DNA from 3 places in the Robertmurraya sp. FSL R5-0851 genome. Region 2 is predicted to be linked to each of the others. Evidence: predicted binding sites of a transcription regulator. Region 2 holds the regulator's gene; each other region holds the start of a gene.
The links. The regulator LexA, encoded in region 2, represses DNA repair genes until DNA is damaged. The targets are predictions, from matches to a motif close to CGAACATATGTTCG.
Positions count from the first base shown of each region.

Region 1: MKX65_RS16060 (Y-family DNA polymerase) is a predicted target of LexA. The motif match lies at 3,840-3,853, and genes of this name have one in related genera.
Region 3: parE (DNA topoisomerase IV subunit B) is a predicted target of LexA. The motif match lies at 4,536-4,549, and genes of this name have one in related genera.

Region 1 is NZ_JBBOOE010000001.1:3,107,466-3,115,043, reverse strand. It holds gene MKX65_RS16085 (MBL fold metallo-hydrolase) at 1-232, shown strand, start outside; gene MKX65_RS16080 (EamA family transporter) at 274-1,185, opposite strand; gene MKX65_RS16075 (aminotransferase class I/II-fold pyridoxal phosphate-dependent enzyme) at 1,301-2,698, shown strand; gene MKX65_RS16070 (SDR family NAD(P)-dependent oxidoreductase) at 2,769-3,560, shown strand; gene MKX65_RS16065 (YqzH family protein) at 3,584-3,760, opposite strand; gene MKX65_RS16060 (Y-family DNA polymerase) at 3,922-5,181, shown strand; gene MKX65_RS16055 (YolD-like family protein) at 5,194-5,526, shown strand; gene MKX65_RS16050 (CDGSH iron-sulfur domain-containing protein) at 5,562-5,771, opposite strand; gene MKX65_RS16045 (iron-sulfur cluster biosynthesis family protein) at 5,918-6,247, shown strand; gene MKX65_RS16040 (hypothetical protein) at 6,357-6,887, shown strand; gene MKX65_RS16035 (alpha/beta hydrolase) at 7,430-7,578, opposite strand, start outside.
Region 2 is NZ_JBBOOE010000001.1:1,684,274-1,691,851, reverse strand. It holds gene tkt (transketolase) at 1-1,311, opposite strand, end outside; gene MKX65_RS08740 (DUF896 domain-containing protein) at 1,471-1,704, opposite strand; gene MKX65_RS08735 (YneB family resolvase-like protein) at 1,819-2,499, opposite strand; gene yneA (cell division suppressor protein YneA) at 2,508-2,822, opposite strand; gene lexA (transcriptional repressor LexA) at 2,977-3,603, shown strand; gene glnA (type I glutamate--ammonia ligase) at 3,779-5,113, opposite strand; gene MKX65_RS08715 (MerR family transcriptional regulator) at 5,149-5,556, opposite strand; gene MKX65_RS08710 (methionine gamma-lyase family protein) at 5,692-6,963, opposite strand; gene hflX (GTPase HflX) at 6,977-7,578, opposite strand, start outside.
Region 3 is NZ_JBBOOE010000001.1:1,947,101-1,954,678, forward strand. It holds gene parC (DNA topoisomerase IV subunit A) at 1-2,435, opposite strand, end outside; gene parE (DNA topoisomerase IV subunit B) at 2,432-4,411, opposite strand; gene MKX65_RS09900 (CoA-binding protein) at 4,740-5,153, opposite strand; gene MKX65_RS09905 (glycosyl hydrolase family 18 protein) at 5,252-6,973, opposite strand; gene plsY (glycerol-3-phosphate 1-O-acyltransferase PlsY) at 7,185-7,578, shown strand, end outside.

The DNA.
Region 1 (7,578 bases), 1.4 Mb from region 2:
TGAAAAGCGACTATCTCATCAAGTTTTACGCGCTGAGCAAGTGAAGGAATGGCTGGAGCGGGAATCTATGACCGCTTTTCAAATATGTGAACGTCTATTTCCTTCCGTCTACAAGAGACAGCTGGGGCTAACCATTTCTGAATCCATCGCACAGTTAGACTATTTATTAGATGGTAAGAAAATAAAAGCCACAAAGGTAAAGGACACCTTTATTTACAGTGCAATCTTATAATGATAATGAGGCTCCTTCCTATATAGGTAAGGAGCATCATTTTACCCTTTTTGGGAAAGAGTTTTTTTCCATAGTAGAGATTGTAAAGCAGAGTAGTTTACTAAAATCGTCCCTAATAAAATGGTAACGGCACCAATACCGGTATACCATGTCATTTCTTCATGGTAGAAGGTGACACCTAATCCCACTGCGATAAGCGGTGAAATATATAGCCATGTGGAAGGGAACACAGGATCCGTTTTTGTCACAAGCCAATAATAAAGGCTATGTCCAATCATAGATCCAATGATGATTAGATATATTAGGGAACCAATAGATGCCGTGTGAACCAAAGTTAAGGGTTGAACCTTCTCTGTTATCAAAGACAGTAGCAATAAAAGTAAACCACCGTACATCATTTGAACGGCGTTTAATACAAGGGGAGAAGCAATGATCTTCTCTTTCACCCGTTTGGTATAAATTGTACCTGAAGCATAAAAGACTTCACCTAAGACGATTGCTAGACATCCCATGATCCATAAGAAATGTACGTTTAAAGAAATGCTCGGTAAAATTAACACGATTACGCCAGCCAAACCAATTATACATCCTATCGTGGATGTATAAGATGTTTTCTGCTTTAGTAATATTGTGGATATGATTAAAATCATCATCGGTCCAGTTGCCGATAGAACCGCTGCTACCCCTGAAGAAACGTATTGTTCTGCCCAATATAATGTGGCGAAAGTTCCGAATGTTAACCCCACCCCTGTGAAAAAGAGTTCTTTTCTAAAAAGAATTTTTAAAGAAACCTTTTCCTTCCACCTCATAAATAGAAATAATAGAATCCCGGCACTGAAAAATCGAACACCAGCACCGAAAAACGGTGGTATTCCTGCATCGACCCCTATTTTAATCGCTAAAAAGGTGGTTCCAAAGATAAAGCACATGAGTAAATAAAATAAAATAATCATTTTCCATTCCTCCTTGCGACTAATCATACCGCTAGCAGAATAGAACAGTTATGGATGAACAGAACAGATGAAGGTAAATTATGTTACAATCAACAATCATAAGGGGGTGTCTTTAATGAATAAACAGCGAAAATACCTTTTTGAGGAAGTATATGAGTATTTATGGCAAAGAATAGAGCGTTCGGACTGGAAGACTGGTGACAAGCTTCCGTCGATTCGTGAATTGTCAATGGAAATGAACGTTCACCGGTTGACCGTTTACAAAGCCTATCAAATGCTGAAGCAACAAGGAAAGGTATTTGTAAAAGATAAATCTGGTTATTATGTTCAAGGAAGTTCTACATCCCCTATAGATGGTCACTCTTTGCTTCGAGCTAATGAGAAAACATATACTCTATCTGAGATACACCAACAAAGCGTTCAATATCAGTTTTCCCAAGCATTAATTGATCCTAATTTATTGCCTAATCATTTCCTATCAGATTATGTTAAAAAGGTTTTTGATTTGTATCCTAAGGTGCTTTCCACATATTCTACCGTACAAGGGGATATGGAGCTGCGTGATACCTTGGCGACCTATTTTATTACACGTTATAAAACGCATCTTTCCCATGATGATATCCTCATCACTTCAGGCTCTCAGCAAGCACTCCATCTGATCTCTCAATTATTTATCAAACCAAGAGATACGGTGCTGCTTGAGCGCCCAAGCTATAGCGCTGCAATTGATATTTTTAAAAGCCAGGATGCCCATTTGATAGCGATCGATATTCAGCCTTATGGTTATGATTTAGAGAAAGTAGAAATGCTTATGAAACAATATAAACCCAGATTGTTTTATGTGAATCCAACTTTTCATAATCCAACTGGGTATACGGTTCCAACGGCACAACGAAAGAAGTTAGTGGAACTAGCTGAACGATACAATTGTGTAATTGTTGAGGATGATGCGTATCACGATATTTATTTCGAAAAAGCACCACCACCGCCTCTTTATACATTTGATACAGCTGGTGTCGTCATCTATGTAAGAAGCTTTTGCAAATATGTTTCACCTGGACTACGTGTGGCAGCTTGTGTTGTTCCACCTGCCATGAAGGATGGATTGCTTACGGTTAAAGGGCTTGCCGATAATGGCTCACCATTACTTAATCAAAAAATCTTTCTTCACTATTTTTCCTCACCTCGGCTGCAGCAGCACCTAGAAAAACTTAGAATCGCTCTGCAAATTCGTAAGGAAATTATGGAGGAAGAATTACAGAAGACGAATTGGAGCTGGATAAGTCCCGATGGAGGCTTAAATTTATGGGTTCAGCTTCCTGACCCCCTTCCAACAGATCAGTTGCTGCAAAAAGCGATTGAGAATTCGGTTTCCTTTGTCCCTGGATTGATTTGTGACCCTTTACAACAAGGATTTTCCTCTTCGCTTCGTTTAAGTTATTCTTACGCCAATGAAGAACAGCTAAGGGTAGGAGTAAGAAGGCTAATCGAGGTAGTTAATACGTATGCATGATTTTTTAGCTTTTTTCAAAGGGTTTGTGGTAAGTTATATTTAATGCTACATAGATAAGATGGTGATTGTATTGGATAAATTAAAAGGGAAACATATTGTTATTACAGGAGCTTCGTCAGGGATTGGAGAAAAGGTAGCACTTATGGCGGCTGAGCGTGGAGCACGGCCTATTCTTGTAGCTCGCTCCATTGACAAGCTACAAATAATCAGTGAGGAAATTAGCCGAAAAACGGGTGCGAGTCCCTTGTTTTTTCAATTGGATGTAGGTGATATTGATCAGGTTCAACAGGTGTTTTCACAGATTAAACAAGAGGTTGGCCATATCGATATTCTCGTAAACAATGCTGGGTTTGGCGTGTTTGATTCCTTCCATGAGGCCGATTTTGCTGATATTGAAAAAATGTTTCAAGTGAACGTCCTCGGTTTAATGGCTTGTACGAAAGAGGTTCTTCCTGTAATGATAGCTCAACATTCAGGTCATATCATTAATATTGCCTCACAGGCGGGAAAGCTCGCCACTCCTAAGTCCAGTGGATACTCAGCTACGAAGCATGCAGTATTAGGATTTACAAATAGCTTACGATTAGAGCTTGCGAAATCAAATATACGTGTATCGGCGGTGAATCCTGGTCCGATTGAAACCAATTTCTTTTCCATTGCCGATAAATCAGGAAACTATGTAAAAAACGTGAATCGTTTCATGTTAAAATCTGATTATGTGGCTGAAAAAATTATTCAGTTGATGATCACGCCTAAGCGAGAATTAAATCTTCCAGGTTGGATGAATGTAGGTAGCACCATCTATAATCTCATCCCGGGTCTCGCTGAACGCTTTGTTGGCGGCTTTTTCGATAAAAAATAAAAATCACCTTGTGGGTGATTTTTTTAATTGGTTAGGTATTCGTATACGACATCATTAATGAGTTCATACAAAGCAACTTCAGCTTCTTCGGCCTCTTCAACAACCCGTTCGTACAATTTCTCATAGTCCTCTTCACTTGCCTCATGCTCGTACTGCTGAAAGCATTGCCTAATCATTTTATAAATAAGTTTCTTCTCCATTCCCGTACACCTCTTCTTTAGCCATTATAACTTATCAAAATGGACAAAAGGAAATTGAGAATAAAATTTCCATTGAAACCGAACGTATATTCGCTTAATATAAGAATATACTAAAAAGAGAACGAATGTTCCTATTTGATGTTTGGGAGAGAGAGAACACGATGATTAATTACAGTGAGTTGCCCCATCAAACGATTTTATGTGTGGACATGAAGAGTTTTTATGCTAGCTGTTCAGCCGTTATTGAAGGACTGGATCCACTTGAGTGTTATTTGGCGGTGATTGGTGATAAAGAGCGGGAGGGAAGCATTGTGCTGGCAGCCTCCCCGAAGATGAAGAAAGAGTTTGGCATTAAAACAGGATCAAGGAAGTTTGAAATTCCAAAGGATCCGAAGATTAAAGTAGTTGAACCGAAAATGGCTACTTATTTACGTATTTCCACCGAAATTACCAAGGTGTTTCATCGTTATGTTCCAAAAGAAGCTATTCATACGTATAGCGTTGATGAGAGCTTTCTAAAAATTGATGGAGCCCTTCATTTATGGGGAGATGCCTGGACGGTTGCACAGAAGATTCGTGATGATATTGAGCGAGAATTTCAGCTGCCCTGTGCAATTGGAATTGGTCCGAACATGCTATTATCGAAGCTTTGTCTTGATTTGGAAGCGAAAAAGAAGGGGATTGCTGAATGGACGTACGAGGATGTAAGAACAAAGCTTTGGAATGTTTCCCCTTTACGTGAGATGTGGGGAATCGGAAGAAGGGTAGAGAAAACATTAAATGGAATGGGAATCTTTACGGTCGGTCAGCTTGCTCGTTTCGATTTGCAAAAGCTTGAGAAAAAGTTTGGGATTATGGGAAATCAACTGTACCACCACGCATGGGGAGTGGATTTATCCGAAATTGGAGCACCTATTATGGAAGGGCAAATTAGCTTTGGAAAGAGTCAAATTTTGCTTCGTGATTATAAAGAAGAAATAGAAATTAAACGTGTAATTCTAGAAATGTGTGAAGAGGTTGCGAGAAGAGCAAGAACCCATAAGAAAGCAGGTCGAACAATCAGTTTCGGCATTGGTTATAGTCAGGACGAGTTCGGTGGCGGCTTTTACCGTTCGCGGTCGATTGAAGTACCAACGAACGTCACGATGGAGCTGTATGATGTTTGTCTACGTCTATTTGCTGAGCATTATGAAGGAAAAACGGTGCGGAAAATCTCCATCGCCCTTAGCAATATTTGTGATGATACAGACTATCAGTTAAATATTTTTGAACCGAATGGCTGGAAGGAACGAGAGCTCGGGTATGTTGTGGACCGCATCCGCAATCGGTATGGACATGGTGCTCTATTACGTGCGGTATCGTATACAGCAGCGGGAACAGCGAAGCATCGTGCCAAGCTAGTTGGCGGTCATAAGAGGTAAGGAGGAACAAGGATGATTCGAGATAGAGGAAGAATCAAGTGGACATCAATGATGCTTCCTGAGCATGTAAAGCTATTGCGTGATTGGGCGGAAGCGGATTCTTACGAGAAAGAAAAGGAGATGGATGAACAAAAGCTGGAGGAGATGAACCATTTGTTATTAACGGCAATGGAGGAGCATCAAGTGGTGATGGTCACTCATTATCGTTACCGGAAGCATGAATTAATTATCGGACAAATCCATTATTGGGATGAGTTTCAGCAAAGGCTTCATATTGTGGATCATTTTGGGGAGGTTCACCGAGTCCCCCTTTCGAGCATTGTAGATGTACAAATGAAAGAGTAAGAGCAGTCTCCAAAAAGGAAACCGCTGATTGAAGATTATTCAGGAGTTTTTACTGCGCGATCACGAGCCTGAAACTTTCCTTTATGCGATCCATCGCAAAAGGGGCGTTTAGATGAGAGACCACAACGGCATAAAGAGAACGTGGGTTTCGTTTCAAATACATTTCCGTCCATATCAATTAATTCAACCTCACCAGTGACACGTAAAGAACCGTTGTCCATTACTTTAATCTGAACCTTCGACAAACTGATCACTCCTACCAAAAAAATGTAATAATATCGTAAAGGATTCATTGCCGAAAAGCAAATCATAGGGCAATACAAAAACGCTATGTTACAATGATTATATGAAGTGGCGTAGGAAACATGATGAAAAGCTGGAGGAACAGACAATGAATATTACGATAACAGAAATAGCAGCACAAAAGATTACCGAGAAGATAAGTGGAAAGCAAGGCTTTTTGAAGCTAAAGTACGATATAGAAGGCTGTGGGTGTGTAGTAAGTGGTGTACCAACTCTATGGTTAGTGAATGAGCTGGATGAGGATGATGATACAGCCATTGAAACGAATGGGCAAACGGTTTATATCGAAAAATCAAAGGCGGTATTTCTTGATGAAGAACTAAAAATTGATTTCTCTAAAGGCTCAAATACATTCCAATTAAAAAGTGTAGGACAATACCTAAACCCAAGAATGGCCTTTGTTGATAAAACAAAATAGAACCATACAACGAGCAGATCTACTACAAAAAGTAGATCTGTTTTTCTTTTTAAAGAAAAATTAGCATTTTTTGGATGATTCTTACATTGACTGATAGTGGGGGGATGATATGCGGGATTGGCGAGGATTACTGCTAATTGGTATTGCTATTCTACTCACATCATGTCGGGCAGCAACTATAGAAGTGGCAGTGCCTTTTGAAGTAAAAGAAACCATTGTAGAAGAAAAGCTTACGGATGGTGCGATCATCATGTATACAACAACACAAGAGAATGGGGGAGAAGAATTTGACGCGTTAAGCATCGCGTACTTGGAGGGGGATGAAGAGAAGGGCTGGACGAATGAAGGCAGTAATCATTGGGAATATAAAGGGAATGCCCCACTAACCGTCTATTACAGAGACATATATGATTACAGCAGTCAGGGGAAAATTCTAAGTAAATTTCAGCTTACATATGGACAGGTTGAAAGTGCGGACATTGTATCTATTGAAGGATCAGAAACTGGCAATCAATACGTCAATTTAAAAATAATTGACATAGAAGGAAAGAGGTATTTTTTTGAAATGAAGAAGTACCCTTACATTCGAGCACTAAATAAGGAGAAGAACGTGATTGCAGAAGAGAAGCCGAGACGTTAGAAATTATAGGGTTCCGTTTTCAGGTGCTTTCTAATTAAAGGACACAATAATAGACGTATGAATTGGCATACGTCTATCCTTATTTATCAAGGTTTCCAGACGATAAATAGCTGCTGATTAACGCAACTCGGATCAAATGGGCCCGCGCTTTTCGGTTGGCGGATCAAGTTAAGCATCCGAGCTGAAAAATAGACGGAGGAATTCCGTCTAATTAGCAAATACGATAAAAAATAGCTTATTTAGACGGAGAAATTCCACCTATTGACTCAAAAAACGTGAAAAAGGGGAGATTTTTCTTGCTTAAACGGAAAATCTCCCCTTATTTACCCCGAAACGGGCTTCATTCTACATTTAACCGGAAAAACTCCGCTTATTTCTTACTTTTGCAGGTTACTCGAATAAGGACAAGACGTCTTATTTCAAAGGGAGCGAGTATTCCTTTTTTATACCAATGACGATGCCAATACGACTGTCATCTCGGCACGTATTTTAAGAAAAGCACCGGAAAACGGAACCCTATAGAAAGGTTCTTGGCTTTTTATTTATCGCTTAAAAATGGGGGAGAAAACAAAATCATGGAGAAACTCGTCAATGACTTGTTCGTAATCTTCCTTATTTTCGTTTAACGATTGAGCATGAACACCATTTTCAGCAAGATATAATTTTTTAGGTCCTTTCTTCTTTTCATACA
Region 2 (7,578 bases):
TACAAAGAAAGTTCCTCCAAATACCTTTACTCCACCATGTAGAGCCATACCATTTAACGCAGCACCCATCGCAAATTCACGAACGCCAAACCAAATGTTCTTACCTTCAAACGATTCAGGAGTAAAATCACCTACACCTTTAATCATTGTTTTGTTAGAACCAGCAAGGTCAGCTGAACCCCCGATAAATGAAGGCGTGTTCTTAGCGATTGCATTAAGAGCTTCACCTGATGATGCACGGCTAGCAAGTGCTTTTCCTTCAGGATATACAGGAAGATCCTTGTCCCAACCTTCTGGAAGCTCACCTTTAATAGCAGCTGATAACTGTTGAGCAAGCTCTGGGTAGTCATTTTTATAAGAAGCGAACATGTCGTTCCACTCGTTTTCTTTCTTTACACCAGTTTCCACAATGTATTTATTAAATGTATCATATACTTCTGTGGGAACATGGAAATCTTCTTCAAACGTCCATTGGTAAGCTTCTTTCGTTAGCTTTAATTCATTTGCTCCAAGTGGGGCACCATGAACATCTGATTTACCAGATTTGTTTGGTGAACCATAACCGATTACAGTTTTTACTTCAATTAGTGTAGGACGGTGTTGATCACCTTGAGCATCTTCAATTGCTTTTGCAATTTCCTCAAGGTTATTTCCATCCTCTACACGAATGTATTGCCATCCATATGAATCAAAACGTTTTTCAACACTTTCAGAGAATGAACGGTCTAAGTCACCATCAAGAGAGATATCATTTGAATCATATAATACAACTAGACGACCAAGTTTTAAATGTCCTGCAAGTGAAGCAGCTTCAGCAGAAACACCTTCCATTAAGTCTCCGTCACCACAAATGCTATATGTATAATGATCTACTACATTGTAGTTACCTTTGTTATAAGTAGCAGCTAAATGTCTTTCAGCCATCGCCATACCAACTGCCATTGCAATTCCTTGCCCTAGTGGTCCAGTGGTTGCATCTATACCTGGTGTATGTCCAAATTCAGGATGACCTGGAGTTTTACTTCCCCATTGACGGAAGCTCTTAAGATCATCCATCGTTACGTCATAGCCTGATAAGTGAAGAAGACTATACAGCAATGCAGAACCATGCCCTGCAGATAAAACAAAACGATCACGGTTAAACCACTCTGGGTTTTTAGGATTATGATTCATAAAGCGCGACCATAATGTATAAGCCATTGGAGCAGCACCCATCGGCATACCCGGATGACCGGAATTAGCTTTTTCAATCGCATCAATTGATAAAGTACGTATTGCGTTTATTGCTAGTACATCATTTTGTTCAAACATTTTTTCAACCCTTCCTATTCTTTATCTAATAATCCCACTTTTTAATATTATATCTGCTCTACTATTTATACAACAGATTGGCTAAATAAATTTTGAAAAAAACACATATTTTATAATTTTCTGTGTATTCTATCATTTCCTGGTGAATAAATTTAGAAATTAATGTAGTTTTTTGCTATTTTTTAGTTTCTTAAGCTTTTCAGGTGTTACATCCTCGCCCAAAGGATCAATAATTTTTACACCTTCGAGCGTTCCTAGCATAGATGATCGAAATATTTGTAAATATTCACTACGAAGCTTTGACTGCTCCTTTGCTTCCGCTTCTGTTAACCCTTCAGCTTTTGCTTTTTTTGCTAGTTCATTAATTCTAGCGATTCTTTCCTTCGGTAGCATCTCTTTGCTCCTTCACTTTTAGTTTTACCAATAGAAATCATGTTACTAAAAGATATAGTCTTTGACAAGGAAGAAGCGTAAAGAGGTACGAATAACAAAAAATGCCAACAATTTTTATGACTTGTTAGCATTTGGTGAGATATTTTTTAGATGTTTTTCCTCTTCTATGTATTCAAGATATCTTCGATTTACTGTAGCTTTTGAGATTTCATAGCCGAAACCTCTTAAAGTTGCAGCGATTTCCGAAAATGTTAAATCATTGTCTCGTAACCGTACAATCTCTGTTATCGGTACTTCAATACGCTCTCTCCCTGCATGAACACCGTTATTTTTCAGATTTTTCTCTGGTCTGTAACCGTTTTGAACAGCTCGGTTCATTCCTCTTTTAATTTTACTATTATGAAGCTTTCGCTGATATTCCTCTACCATACTTACAATTTGCAATACCATAGAATCCGATTCAGATAATTGTAACTCACCGTTATGTGAGACACTGAAAAGTTTGATGTTATCCTTTAGTATACAATGAAGCAAAGCGATTTTGGCATTTCCTCTACCAAGTCTCGTTTCATCTTGAATAAGGACTGCATCTACTTTCTCATTCTTTAATCGTGAAAGTAGGAGCAAAATACCCTCTCTGTCAAAGTCATAACCACTTGCCTGTTCCTTTATCACTTCAACAACTTCCATGTCGTGTTGTTTTGACAGCTTCAATAACTCTTCTTCCTGTCTTTTTAGAGAAGAGTACTGTGATTCTTTTTCAGTACTTACTCTACAATAGATAATTGCCTTCATATTTCCTCCTAATTCGAAGCAAGCTCTCTAACAGCGGAATCGTTTAATTCTACAGGTATATAGATTTCATCACCTACTAACAATACGTTCCCATTAATATCATTAATTTCTTCTACCCAGGATACAAACTCTGTTTCAGACAAAGCATGCTTATCAGCGTAGTTTTGACAAAGGTCCCAAAGAGTTTCTCCTTCATTAATCGTTACAGACATATATTTTTCCTCAACTGATTCACCACTAGAAATTACTAAAATAATCGACGCTAGGATAGATAAGATAACTAGAATAATAGCATATGAATATTTGTTCCATAAAGTTTTCATGTAAAACACCTCTATTAGAATGTATGTTCGTATTTATGTTATTATTATAGACCGAACATTTGTTTTGTGTCAACAATTATTCGAACTTATGTTTGTATGCACTGGTAGAACATGCTATAATATAGTCAAGATTAACCAATGAGGGGCGGTAAGTATGACAAAACTATCAAAACGTCAGGTCGATATACTAGAATATATAAAAGAAGAAGTTAAGCAAAAGGGCTATCCGCCTTCCGTTCGTGAAATTGGGGAAGCGGTTGGTTTAGCTTCAAGCTCAACCGTACACGGCCATTTAGCTAGACTTGAAAGCAAAGGGTATATTCGAAGAGATCCAACAAAGCCAAGAGCTATTGAGATTCTGGATCTTGATGAGGTGGTAAGCAATATACCAAAATATAATATCGTTAACGTTCCTGTAGTCGGAAAAGTAACAGCTGGTATACCTATAACTGCTATTGAAAATGTTGAAGAGTATTTTCCTCTCCCGGAACGCCTTGCCCCCGCGGATGAACAAGTATTTATGCTTGAGGTTATGGGAGACAGTATGATTGAAGCTGGAATCCTTGATGGAGATTACGTGATCGTGAAGCAGCAGCAAACAGCGAATAACGGAGACATCGTTGTTGCCATGACCGAGGAAGATGAGGCGACAGTTAAGAGATTCTTCAAAGAAAAAGATTATGTTCGTTTACAGCCGGAGAACTCTTCTCTAACACCAATTATCCTACGAAATGTGTCTATCCTAGGAAAAGTTATCGGAGTATATCGTCATATTCATTAATAAAGGAAAGCAAGCATCAATAAATGCTTGCTTTCTTTTTTTACATACAATGGATCAAAGCTCTTTCTTCGACTGAACATTGAGATTATTATTCATAAACGCCACCTCACCATTTACATTCAATCATACAAAGAACCCTCAACACCAGAAAGTGTTGAGGGTTTCTTTATAAGGATTAATACATTGACATGTATTGCTCACGCTCCCATGGATGTACTTGTGTACGGAACATATCCCACTCGATCTCTTTTGCTTCCACGAAGTGTTCGAAGATATGCTCTCCAAGAGCGGTAATCATTGTTTCGTCTGATTTTAAGTTATCTAAAGCAGCAGCAAGTGTAGCTGGTAGATCTTCGATACCAACAGCTTGACGCTCTTCTTTGTTCATAACGTAGATGTTACGGTCAACTGGAGCTGGCGGTGTTAAAGAGTTCTTCACTCCGTCAAGACCAGCAGCAAGTAATACAGCCATTGCTAAGTAAGGGTTAGCAGCAGGGTCAACGCTACGTACTTCTACACGAGTGGAAATTCCACGAGATGCAGGGATACGGATTAGCGGTGAACGGTTTCTAGCAGACCATGCAACGTAGCAAGGTGCTTCGTAACCAGGTACTAAACGCTTATAAGAGTTTACAGTTGGGTTCGTTACAGCTGTAAAGTTAGGAGCGTGCTTAATGATACCAGCGATGAACTGACGAGCAGTGTCGCTTAGTTCTAGGTTTCCAGTTGGATCAAAGAATGCGTTCTTGCCTTCTTTGAATAATGAAACGTTACAGTGCATTCCAGAACCGTTTACTCCGAATAATGGCTTCGGCATGAATGTTGCATGTAGACCGTGCTTACGTGCAATTGTTTTAACAACAAGCTTGAACGTTTGGATTTGGTCACAAGCGCTTAATGCATCAGCATATTTGAAGTCGATTTCGTGTTGTCCTGGAGCAACCTCATGGTGTGATGCTTCAATTTCAAAGCCCATTTCTTCAAGCTCTAACACGATATCACGACGGCAGTTTTCACCAAGGTCCGTTGGAGCAAGGTCGAAATATCCACCGTTGTCGTTTAATTCAAGTGTAGGTTCTCCAGCTTGGTCAAGCTTGAATAAGAAAAATTCTGGCTCAGGTCCAAGATTGAAATCAGAAAATCCTAAGTCTTGCATTTCTTTAATAATTCTTCTTAAGTTGTTACGTGGGTCACCTGCAAATGGAGTTCCATCTGGATTGTAGATGTCACAGATTAAACGTGCCACTTTACCTTTTTCAGCTGTCCAAGGGAAAACCACCCATGTGTCTAAGTCTGGATATAAGTACATGTCTGACTCTTCAATACGAACAAAACCTTCGATAGAAGAACCGTCAAACATCATTTTGTTGTCTAAAGCTTTTTCAAGCTGACTGATAGGAATCTCCACGTTTTTGATAGTTCCTAAGATGTCAGTGAATTGCAAACGAATAAACTTTACATTTTGTTCTTCTGCCATTCTTGTAATATCATCTCTTGTAAACTTAGCCATTTTGTTTCCTCCCTTGAATAGTAAATCTCTTTTTATTAGTGGAAAAAGCGTGACATATCACCTTGGCGCAATGACGAACGATTAAAGCGGCCAGCATGCATAAGCTCTGAGCGCAACATTTTTCGTAACTCATCATCGGACAGATCACGTCTTGCTTTCTCTGCTTCCTTCACCATTTCTTCTGAAAGCACCTGTTGCTCTTTCACAGAAAAAATTTGCTTAATTCCTGCAAGATTCACACCTTGCTCGATCAGATCTTTTATTTCTAAAAGTTGATCAATGTCATTCAAAGAAAACATTCTTCTGTTTCCCTCTGTTCTAGCCGGAGAGATCAATTGGTGCTCTTCATAATATCGAATTTGTCTTGCAGATAGTTCTGTAAGCTGCATCACAATTCCAATTGGAAATAATGGCATGGAACGACGGATATCACTTCCGCTCATTTGTAGTCCCTCCATTTCTCTCTTTCATATTTTCATTATATGAAATGTCAGTTTTTCTGTCAACATAATGTTAGTTTATATAACATGGAATTTTTGTAGAAAAAGAGAAATATTAAAATACCCTACATAATCTACTTAGTTGAGACTAATTAGTTGTTTTTCTGCTAATCGGTTCAACGCAATCAGTATGGCCAATTTCACATGAGAATAAGTTAGTCCCCCTTGTACATAAGCAACGTACGGTGGTCGAATCGGTCCATCGGCGCTCAGTTCAATGCTCGCTCCTTGAATAAATGTTCCCGCAGCCATAATCACATCATCTTCATAACCAGGCATATAAGCCGGGTATGCCGTTACATGTGAATTAATAGGAGAAGCAAATTGAATAGCTTGACAAAAGGCAATCATTTTCTCTTTGTCATCAAACTGAACCGATTGAATTAAATCTGTCCGTTCTGCGTCCCAGGACGGATTTGTGTTCATTCCTAATCTATCAAGAATAGCTGATGTAAAAACCGCACCCTTTAATGCTTGTCCAACCACATGCGGAGCTAAAAAGAAACCTTGGTACATTTCTTGAAGGCTATAAAGAGAGGCACCCGCTTCTGCTCCGATACCTGGTGAGGTCATCCTATAGGCGCATGCTTCTACATATTTTTCTTTTCCAACGATATACCCACCGGTTTTGGCAAGTCCCCCACCAGGGTTCTTAATTAAGGAGCCTGCCATTAAGTCAGCTCCTACATGACAAGGCTCCATTAACTCCACAAATTCACCATAACAATTATCAACAAATACGACAACATCTTCTTTTATATTTTTAACAAATTCAATCATTTCTCTAATTTGATCAATGGTAAAAGAAGGTCGATTTGCATACCCTTTAGAACGCTGAATACCGATCATTTTTGTATTTGGTTTGATCATGGTTTTTACATATTCGTAATTGACCTGTCCATCCTCTTTTAAGTCCACACTTTGATAGGATATCCCAAATTCCTTTAATGAACCTACACCATTCCCACGAATCCCTACTATTTCCTCCAATGTATCATACGGTTTTCCCGTTATGTACAAGAGCTCATCTCCTGGTCTTAACACACCAAATAAAGCGATGGAAATGGCATGCGTCCCGGAGATGATTTGCGGACGAACAAGCCCTGCTTCTCCACCAAACACATCGGCATAAATTTTCTCTAAAGTATCTCTACCAATATCATCATAGCCATACCCTGTTGAAGGGATAAAGTGTGAATCACTTACTTGATGACGTTGATAGCTTTCTAAAACGCGAAACTGATTCGCTTCCACCGTCAGGTCAATTTGTTGATGCTTCATAAAAATTTGCTCTTCGACCTGCCGAACAATCGGCTTTAATGCTTCCCCAAATGTGAAATGCTGATACATGATGTTCTCCTAACTAAATGCTGTATTGATTTATTTGTCCTAATATTTGGTGATCATTGAGTACATATCCTTTGCATAGATACATATCCTTTTCTTCTTCGAATGCTAGCTCCCTTAGTATCGTATCATTTTTTAATTGAGCTAACAGCTTTCCTTCTGTGGAAGGAACCTCAACTTGGTAAAATTTCATTTCTGAAATAATCACCTGTTCCATTTTTTGCTTTAATAAAAAGCGATCTTCTTCACTAAATGCAGAAATCTGCAAAGTTTCCGTTTTGGCAGTTGGAACAAAGTCAGGATTTTTCATATCTCTCTTATTATAAACGGTCAATTGTGGGATTTGCTGAATATCTAAATCCTCGAGTAACTTATGTACGGTTTGTTCATGCTGATATGAGTCCGCACTCGACATATCCACGACGTGTAAAAGAAGATCTGCTTCTCGTACTTCCTCCAAGGTAGAACGAAAGGCAGCAACCAAAGTTGTTGGAAGGTCTTGAATAAATCCAACCGTGTCTGTTAGTAATGTACTAAAACCGCTTGGAAGAATCATTTTTCTCGTCATAGGGTCAAGTGTGGCAAACAGCTGATTTTCCTCGAACGAATCTGCTTCCG
Region 3 (7,578 bases), 260 kb from region 2:
GCTTCGTTAACTTCTTTTTGAGCAACCGACCATACAGTTTTTGCTTTGCCAGCATCGGTTTCATCAATAATAAAGGATCCGTTTGAGTAACGGTCATTATGTCTTAGATCAGAAGCACGAACTTCTTCGACATGACCTTTTTCTGTACTCACAAAGATTTGGTCTTCTTCGCTAACGATAACTGCACCGATCACTCGGTGTGGATTCGCCTTTAATTCTCTTAGCATGACCACGCCGCGCTTGGCACGTGAAGTAATTTCAAATTCATCTAACTTCATCTTTTTGATGGCACCGCGCTGAGTCACAATCACAATGCTTTGAGAACGGGGATCATCGACAATTTTACCAGCTGTTAAATAATCGCCATCCTTTAGGTTCATTCCTTTCACACCTGCAGCTCTAGCGCCAACGATACTGACCTCGTCTTCAGCAAATCGTAAACCGTATCCTAAATGAGTCGTTAATAGCAATTCCTTCGTACCATCCGTTTCATGAACATCAAGTACTTCGTCGTCATCCTTTACATTAATGGCGACGAGTGGCTTTGAATATCTTTGAGCTTTATATGCCTTCAGTTCGGTTTTCTTAACCATTCCATTTTTCGTAATGAATAACAAGAATGCTTCCTTCTCAAAGTCTTTAACAGGAAGTACCCTAATAATCGTTTCGTTACGATCAATTGGAACAAGATTTGCAATATGTTGACCGAGGTCCTTCCAACGAATATCAGGAAGTTCATGCACTGGACAGTACAAGTAATTCCCTTTATTCGTAAATAACAGAACCACATCGGTTGTGTTCATATCAAGCTGTGCGAGTAATTGGTCGGAATCTTTCATCCCGAAATCCTGACCATTCGATGCAGCATACGACCTTGGGCTAGTACGCTTAATATAGCCTTCCTTCGTTACAGTGACAATCACATCTTCGCTTGCTACCATAACCTCAAGATTGATCTTAATTTCCTCAATCTCCGCTTCAATTATGGTACGACGTTGATCGGCAAAGCGTTTTCGAACATCCTTTAACTCTTTTTTAATCACAGAAAGAAGCTTGCTTTCACTTTCTAAAATAGCAGTTAGTTCCTCAATTTTCTTAGCAAGTTCATCTGCTTCATTTTGAAGAGCGGTAATATCTGTGTTTGTTAAGCGATAAAGCTGTAAAGAAACGATTGCTTCGGATTGTGCTTCGGTAAAACCAAATTTCATAATCAAGTTGTCTTTTGCATCACGCTTATCTTTTGATCCACGAATGGTTTGGATAACTTCATCTAAGATGGATAAAGCTTTCATTAATCCTGCTACGATATGTTGGCGGTCTTTCGCCTTTTGTAAATCAAATTGAGAGCGACGAGTGACGACTTCCTTTTGGTGCTCAATATACGCATCGAGAAGCTGTGTAAGGCCCATAAGCATCGGACGACGATGATGGATAGCAACCATGTTAAAGTTGTAGGCAATTTGAAGGTCTGTGTTCTTGTATAAATACATTAGTACACCTTCAGCATCCGCTTCTTTTTTCAATTCAATCACGATACGAAGTCCTGTACGATCCGTTTCGTCACGAACCTCAGACATACCTTCTATTTTACGGTCTAAACGGAATTCATCCATCTTTTTCACAAGGTTTGCTTTGTTTACTTCAAAAGGAATTTCGGTAATAACGATTTGCTGCTTACCGCCACGAACCGTTTCAATTTCTGCTTTTCCGCGAACAATGATTTTTCCTTTACCCGTTTCGTAAGCCTTTTTGATTCCGTCTACCCCTTGAATGATTCCACCAGTTGGAAAGTCAGGTCCTTTTATCACAGTCATTAAATCATCAACGGTACAATTCGGCTGATCCATCCTCATGAAGACACCATCGATGATCTCATTCAAATGATGCGGAGGGATTTCTGTGGCATATCCAGCAGAAATTCCTGTAGAACCATTAACGAGAAGGTTAGGAAACATCGCTGGAAGTACGGTCGGTTCATTGGCTGTATCATCGAAGTTTGGTATGAAATCGACCGTTCTTTTGTCAATATCACGCAATAATTCCGACGAAATTGCACTTAAACGGGCCTCTGTATAACGCATCGCAGCTGGTGGATCTCCATCGATGCTACCGTTGTTTCCATGCATTTCAACAAGAAGATTACGTAGCTTCCAGTCTTGACTCATACGTACCATGGCATCGTACACAGAGGAATCTCCGTGTGGGTGATAGTTACCGATAACGTTACCGACTGTTTTAGCCGATTTACGAAACCCTTTATCGTTTGTATTTCCTTCAACATGCATCGCATAGAGAATTCGTCTTTGTACTGGTTTTAAACCGTCCCTTGCATCAGGCAAGGCACGGTCTTGAATAATATATTTACTATATCTTCCGAAGCGATCACCAATGACCTCTTCAAGTGGTAAATCGCGAAATTTTTCTGTCAAACTCACTGTTCAGTAACCTCCTCAGCAACAGAAATATTTTCATTTTCTAAAATACTTCCGTCTTCCTCTAAACCGAAGGCTACATGTGTTTCAATCCACTTTCGGCGAGGCTCAACCTTATCGCCCATTAATGTAGTCACACGACGTTCTGCTCGAGCAGCATCATCAATGCGCACACGAATTAATGTTCTTGTATCAGGATTCATCGTTGTATCCCAAAGCTGGTCAGCGTTCATCTCACCTAGTCCCTTGTACCGTTGAATCATATAACCCTTACCAACCTTTTTAATGGCTGATTGTAAATCGTCGTCGCTCCATGCATACTCAATAATTTCTTTCTTACCTGTTCCTTTACTCACTTTATAAAGCGGTGGAAGGGCGATGAATATTCTTCCAGCTTCAAGAAGAGGTTTCATGTAACGGTAAAAGAATGTAAGGAGAAGAACTTGAATATGAGCACCGTCGGTATCGGCATCGGTCATAATAACAACTTTATCGTAGTTGATATCGTCAATATTAAAATCTGCTCCAATTCCACCACCGATAGCATGGATGATCGTATTAATCTCTTCATTCTTAAAGATATCCTGTAATTTTGCTTTTTCTGTATTAATAACTTTTCCTCGAAGTGGAAGGATCGCTTGGAATCGACGGTCACGACCTTGTTTAGCAGATCCTCCGGCAGAGTCACCCTCAACTAAGTAAAGCTCATTTTTCTGAGGATTTCTAGATTGGGCCGGCGTTAACTTCCCTGACAAAACAGCCTCAGAGCGTTTCCTTTTCTTCCCGCTTCGTGCTTCTTCTCTAGCTTTCCGAGCGGCTTCACGAGCTTGATACGCTTTTATTGCTTTACGTATCAATAACGTACTGGTCTCCGGGTTTTCTTCTAAAAAGTAAGACAAATACTCAGAAACAACCGAGTCTACAGCAGAACGTGCTTCGCTCGTTCCTAGCTTTCCTTTTGTTTGTCCTTCAAATTGAAGAAGTTCTTCTGGAACACGCACGGAAATAATGGCTGCAAATCCTTCTCGTATATCCGCTCCATCCAGGTTTTTATCCTTTTCTTTTAACAGGCCGATTTTACGAGCGTATTCGTTAAATACACGAGTCATGGCTGTTTTAGCACCAGCCTCATGTGTTCCACCGTCTTTTGTACGAACATTATTGACGAAGGATAGAACATTTTCCGAATATCCATCATTGAATTGGAAAGCGTAATCCACTTCAATTCCACCGCTCGTCCCTTCGAAGCTGATAACTGGGTGTAAGACGTCCTTTTCCTCGTTCAAATATTGAACAAACGCCTCAATTCCATTTTCATAATGGAAAATCTCATGAAAGTCATTACGGTCATCAATAATTTCTATTTTCATGCCTTTTAAAAGAAAGGCAGATTCTCTCAAGCGTTCACACAATGTTTCATAATTGTAGGTTGTCGTCGAAAAAATGGACGCATCCGGCTTAAAGTGAATTGTCGTTCCGGTTTGATTCGTTTTTCCTACTTTCTCTAAAGTAGTCACAGCTTTTCCGCCGTTTTCAAAACGCTGCTCGTAGACAAAGCCATCTCGCTTAATCTTTACCACGAGCCACTCGCTCAAGGCATTTACAACCGATGCACCTACACCGTGTAACCCACCACTTGTTTTATACCCACCTTGACCGAATTTTCCCCCTGCGTGAAGGACAGTTAAGATGACCTCAGGAGTGGGTTTTCCCATTTTGTGCATACCCGTTGGCATACCACGCCCTTTGTCCTGCACACTAATGGAATTATCTTTGTGAATTTTTACGATTATATGGTCTCCATGACCTGCTAATGCTTCATCAACAGAGTTATCTACAATTTCATACACCAAATGGTGAAGCCCTCGTGAATCTGTACTACCAATGTACATTCCTGGGCGTTTTCGAACCGCATCTAACCCCTCTAGTACCTGAATGGCATCATCGTTGTATTCAAACGTTCCTTGATTTTTTGCCACGTATAATACCCCTTTCCTTCCGTGCCAGCCACATGTCTCTATCTATGTAATGGACCCGAACGTCTTTATACCTATTCGTTCTTACAAGTAAATTATCCTTTAAATATTATGAAACGAAGACTTTAGAACAAATGTTCTTATCTCGTATTTTATCACATTTTTTAAGACACCTATGCTTTATTGTATATATTTCTTTTGATTTGGCAAATGGATATTTTAAAAACAAAAGTATTTTAGACGAATATTCTTCGATTACAGAAATGTTTATAAAGCCTATAATAAAAAGAAAAACACTCTAATCTTAATGACTAGAGTGAAGGAGAAAAAATTATTTTGTCAAAGCATGTTCTACTTTAATGCATCGATTCATAACCACCGTGTAGCCTTTGCTTTTTAAAAATTCGTACGCTTCTTCATTTTCTAATCCTAATTGTGCCCAAAATACATCCGCATCGATTTGATCGAACTCTCTTGCCACTTCTGGGAGAAATTCAGATCGTCTAAACACATTCACAATGTCTACATGTCCTTCAATATCAGTCAATTTGGCTACGGCTTTAATACCAAACACTTCATCTACGGTAGGGTTAACTGGAATAATTTCATATCCAGCATTTTTCATAGCTTCAGAAACCATGTAAGAGGTACGCTCTGGATTATTGCTTATTCCAACAACAGCGATTCGCTTTGCCTTTTTTAAGATTTGCCCCAATTCTTCACGGCCCGGATACTCGATTGGCATCAAACTCACTCCTCTTAATTTTTGTTTAGTATGCCCTTACATTCTTTAATCATAGCCAATTGAATGATAAAAGGCTAGGAGAAACTCCTAGCCGCGCCTTACTTTTTCACTATTTGCTGATTAAAAGTTTGTAGAGCGGTCCACGCTGTTTCATCCGCAAAATATCTGGACCAGCTCGCCACCCCAGCAAGATCATACTTTACCGCTAAATTGGTTCTTGCGGTAAGAGACTGTTCATCTTCAAGCCATACCTTGTAGGTAGTTGCCTGATCGGGAACATAAAGCTCGGCATAATTTTGTCCGCTAGCTGCATCATAGATAGGAGTTAAGTTATTAGTGGTTAACCATTCTTTGATTTGTGCCATGCTTTTGGATTTGGAGGAAACTTCACCGCTGTCTTTGATTTCCCATAGTCTTGTGTAAAGCGGAATACCTAAAATCAGCTTTTCATTTGGAACGATTTCCAAGAGCTTTTGTAGGTTGGTTTCAACCCATGGTAGGCTTGCTACGCTCCCGGCTTTTGGCGAGGAACCCCAATGCTCATCATAGGCCATAATCGCAAGATAGTCGACAATTTCTGCAAGCTTATCACGTTCATAGAAAGCAGACCAATTACCTTCTGCCATAAATGTAATGTCCATGGAAACAATTAAGCCTGCTTCATGTAAGTAGGGTGTTGCCTCTCGGACAAATTGTGTCACAAGTGGCCCGTCTTCTTCTCTTACATTTTCAATATCAATATTGATTCCGTTCAGCTCGTATAACTGACTGTAATGTAGGAGCTCTCGAATCATCTTCTGTCTCGTCTCGTAATCCTTAAAGGCTGCGTGAGTTAGGTCAGGATCAAACGCGTTGGAGAATAGTCCCCAGACTTGATAGCCCTGTGCCTTTGCCCATTTCGAGTACTCCAGAGAAGCAAGGTTCCCGATGGTTCCCGTTTCGTCCTTTAGTTCGAACCAGGTTGGTGAAACAACGTTTACTCCGTTCATTACAGGAATCATAGTAGTATCTGGGTTTTTCGTATACACTGCTTCCCAAGTAAGGTTGATCGGTCCTTCAAAGGTTGGAGTATTTACAGCTTCCTTTTCATATTCTACATTGATGGTTACCTTATCCTGTGTTTCAATTAAGTCCTTAGATATAAATCCAGCAACTCCGTCTATTTTTCTAACAAAATAGAATTCTTCCTTCTCATCTTCAATCCAAATCTTTTCCCCGTTTGATACATCTGCAACATAAGGAGATTGTAAGGTTGCGTCTGTACGCAGTCGAAGTTTTTCCTCGTGAACATCCTCATTCGTAACCACAGCATTTTGAAGAGTATCTCCATCCTTTTCAATCCATACGGCATTTGAGTTTTCAAGTACACGGTACGTAACAGGATAAAACTGAATGACTGGGTCAAGCGCTACATATAATTGGCCTTGTTCATCTACTAATGGAGCAAATTGGAGTTCAACCGGCTTCTCATTTATAAAATAGGTTAAGGACTCTGTAGGCATTTGTACCACTTTATTAGAGGTAGTAATGATGATTGAGTTTGATTTTTCATCAAACGCGATACTATCATCAATATTCTCCTTCAAAAAGTCTAACGATACATAGACGCTTTCGCCTTCTATAATCGCATTTCCTTGTTGTTTCCCTTGAAATAGAACAGGATTTTCTCCCGTGAAGTAGCTTGTTTTTTCGCTTGAAGCAAAAGGATAGAAGAATAATAGAATACTAGAGATAATCACAAGTATTGATGCAATGAGCCCTGTGATGGTCCATCCCTTTGATACAACCGGTTTTTTCTTATATGTTTCTAGACGTGCCATGTTTCACTCTCCCTTACCTTCATCGTACCCGAAAAGATGATCTTTTGAAAAGAGGGTTTCGACATTCGTTCATTTTAGCCTCTAAATATGACGATTGAATAACAAAAAAGTTACGAGAATATAATGGAAAAAACCAATTGGACATGGTTTTTTAAGCGATACATGGTACAATAATAAGACGGTATATGAAGTGTGAAGGAGTCTTTGTATGATGGAAATTGCATTAATAATTATTGTTTCTTACCTGCTTGGTTCCATCCCCTCAGGGTTAATTGTTGGAAAAGCATTTTACGGTATTGATATCCGTGAGCATGGAAGTGGAAATTTAGGTGGAACCAATACGTTTCGTACTTTAGGGAAAAAAGCAGGGATGATTGTTACCGCTGCGGATATCTTAAAAGGTACACTTGCCTCGGCCCTTCCGATTATGTTCGGAGTGGATGGTCAAATTGATCCTTTAATAGCGGGGATGATTGCGGTTGTTGGGCATATGTATCCTGTGTTCGCTAATTTTAAGGGTGGAAAAGCGGTGGCTACGTCAGGTGGAGTTCTTTTAGCATGTGCTCCAGTGATGTTTCTGGTGATGGTCGTTGTATTCTTGCTTA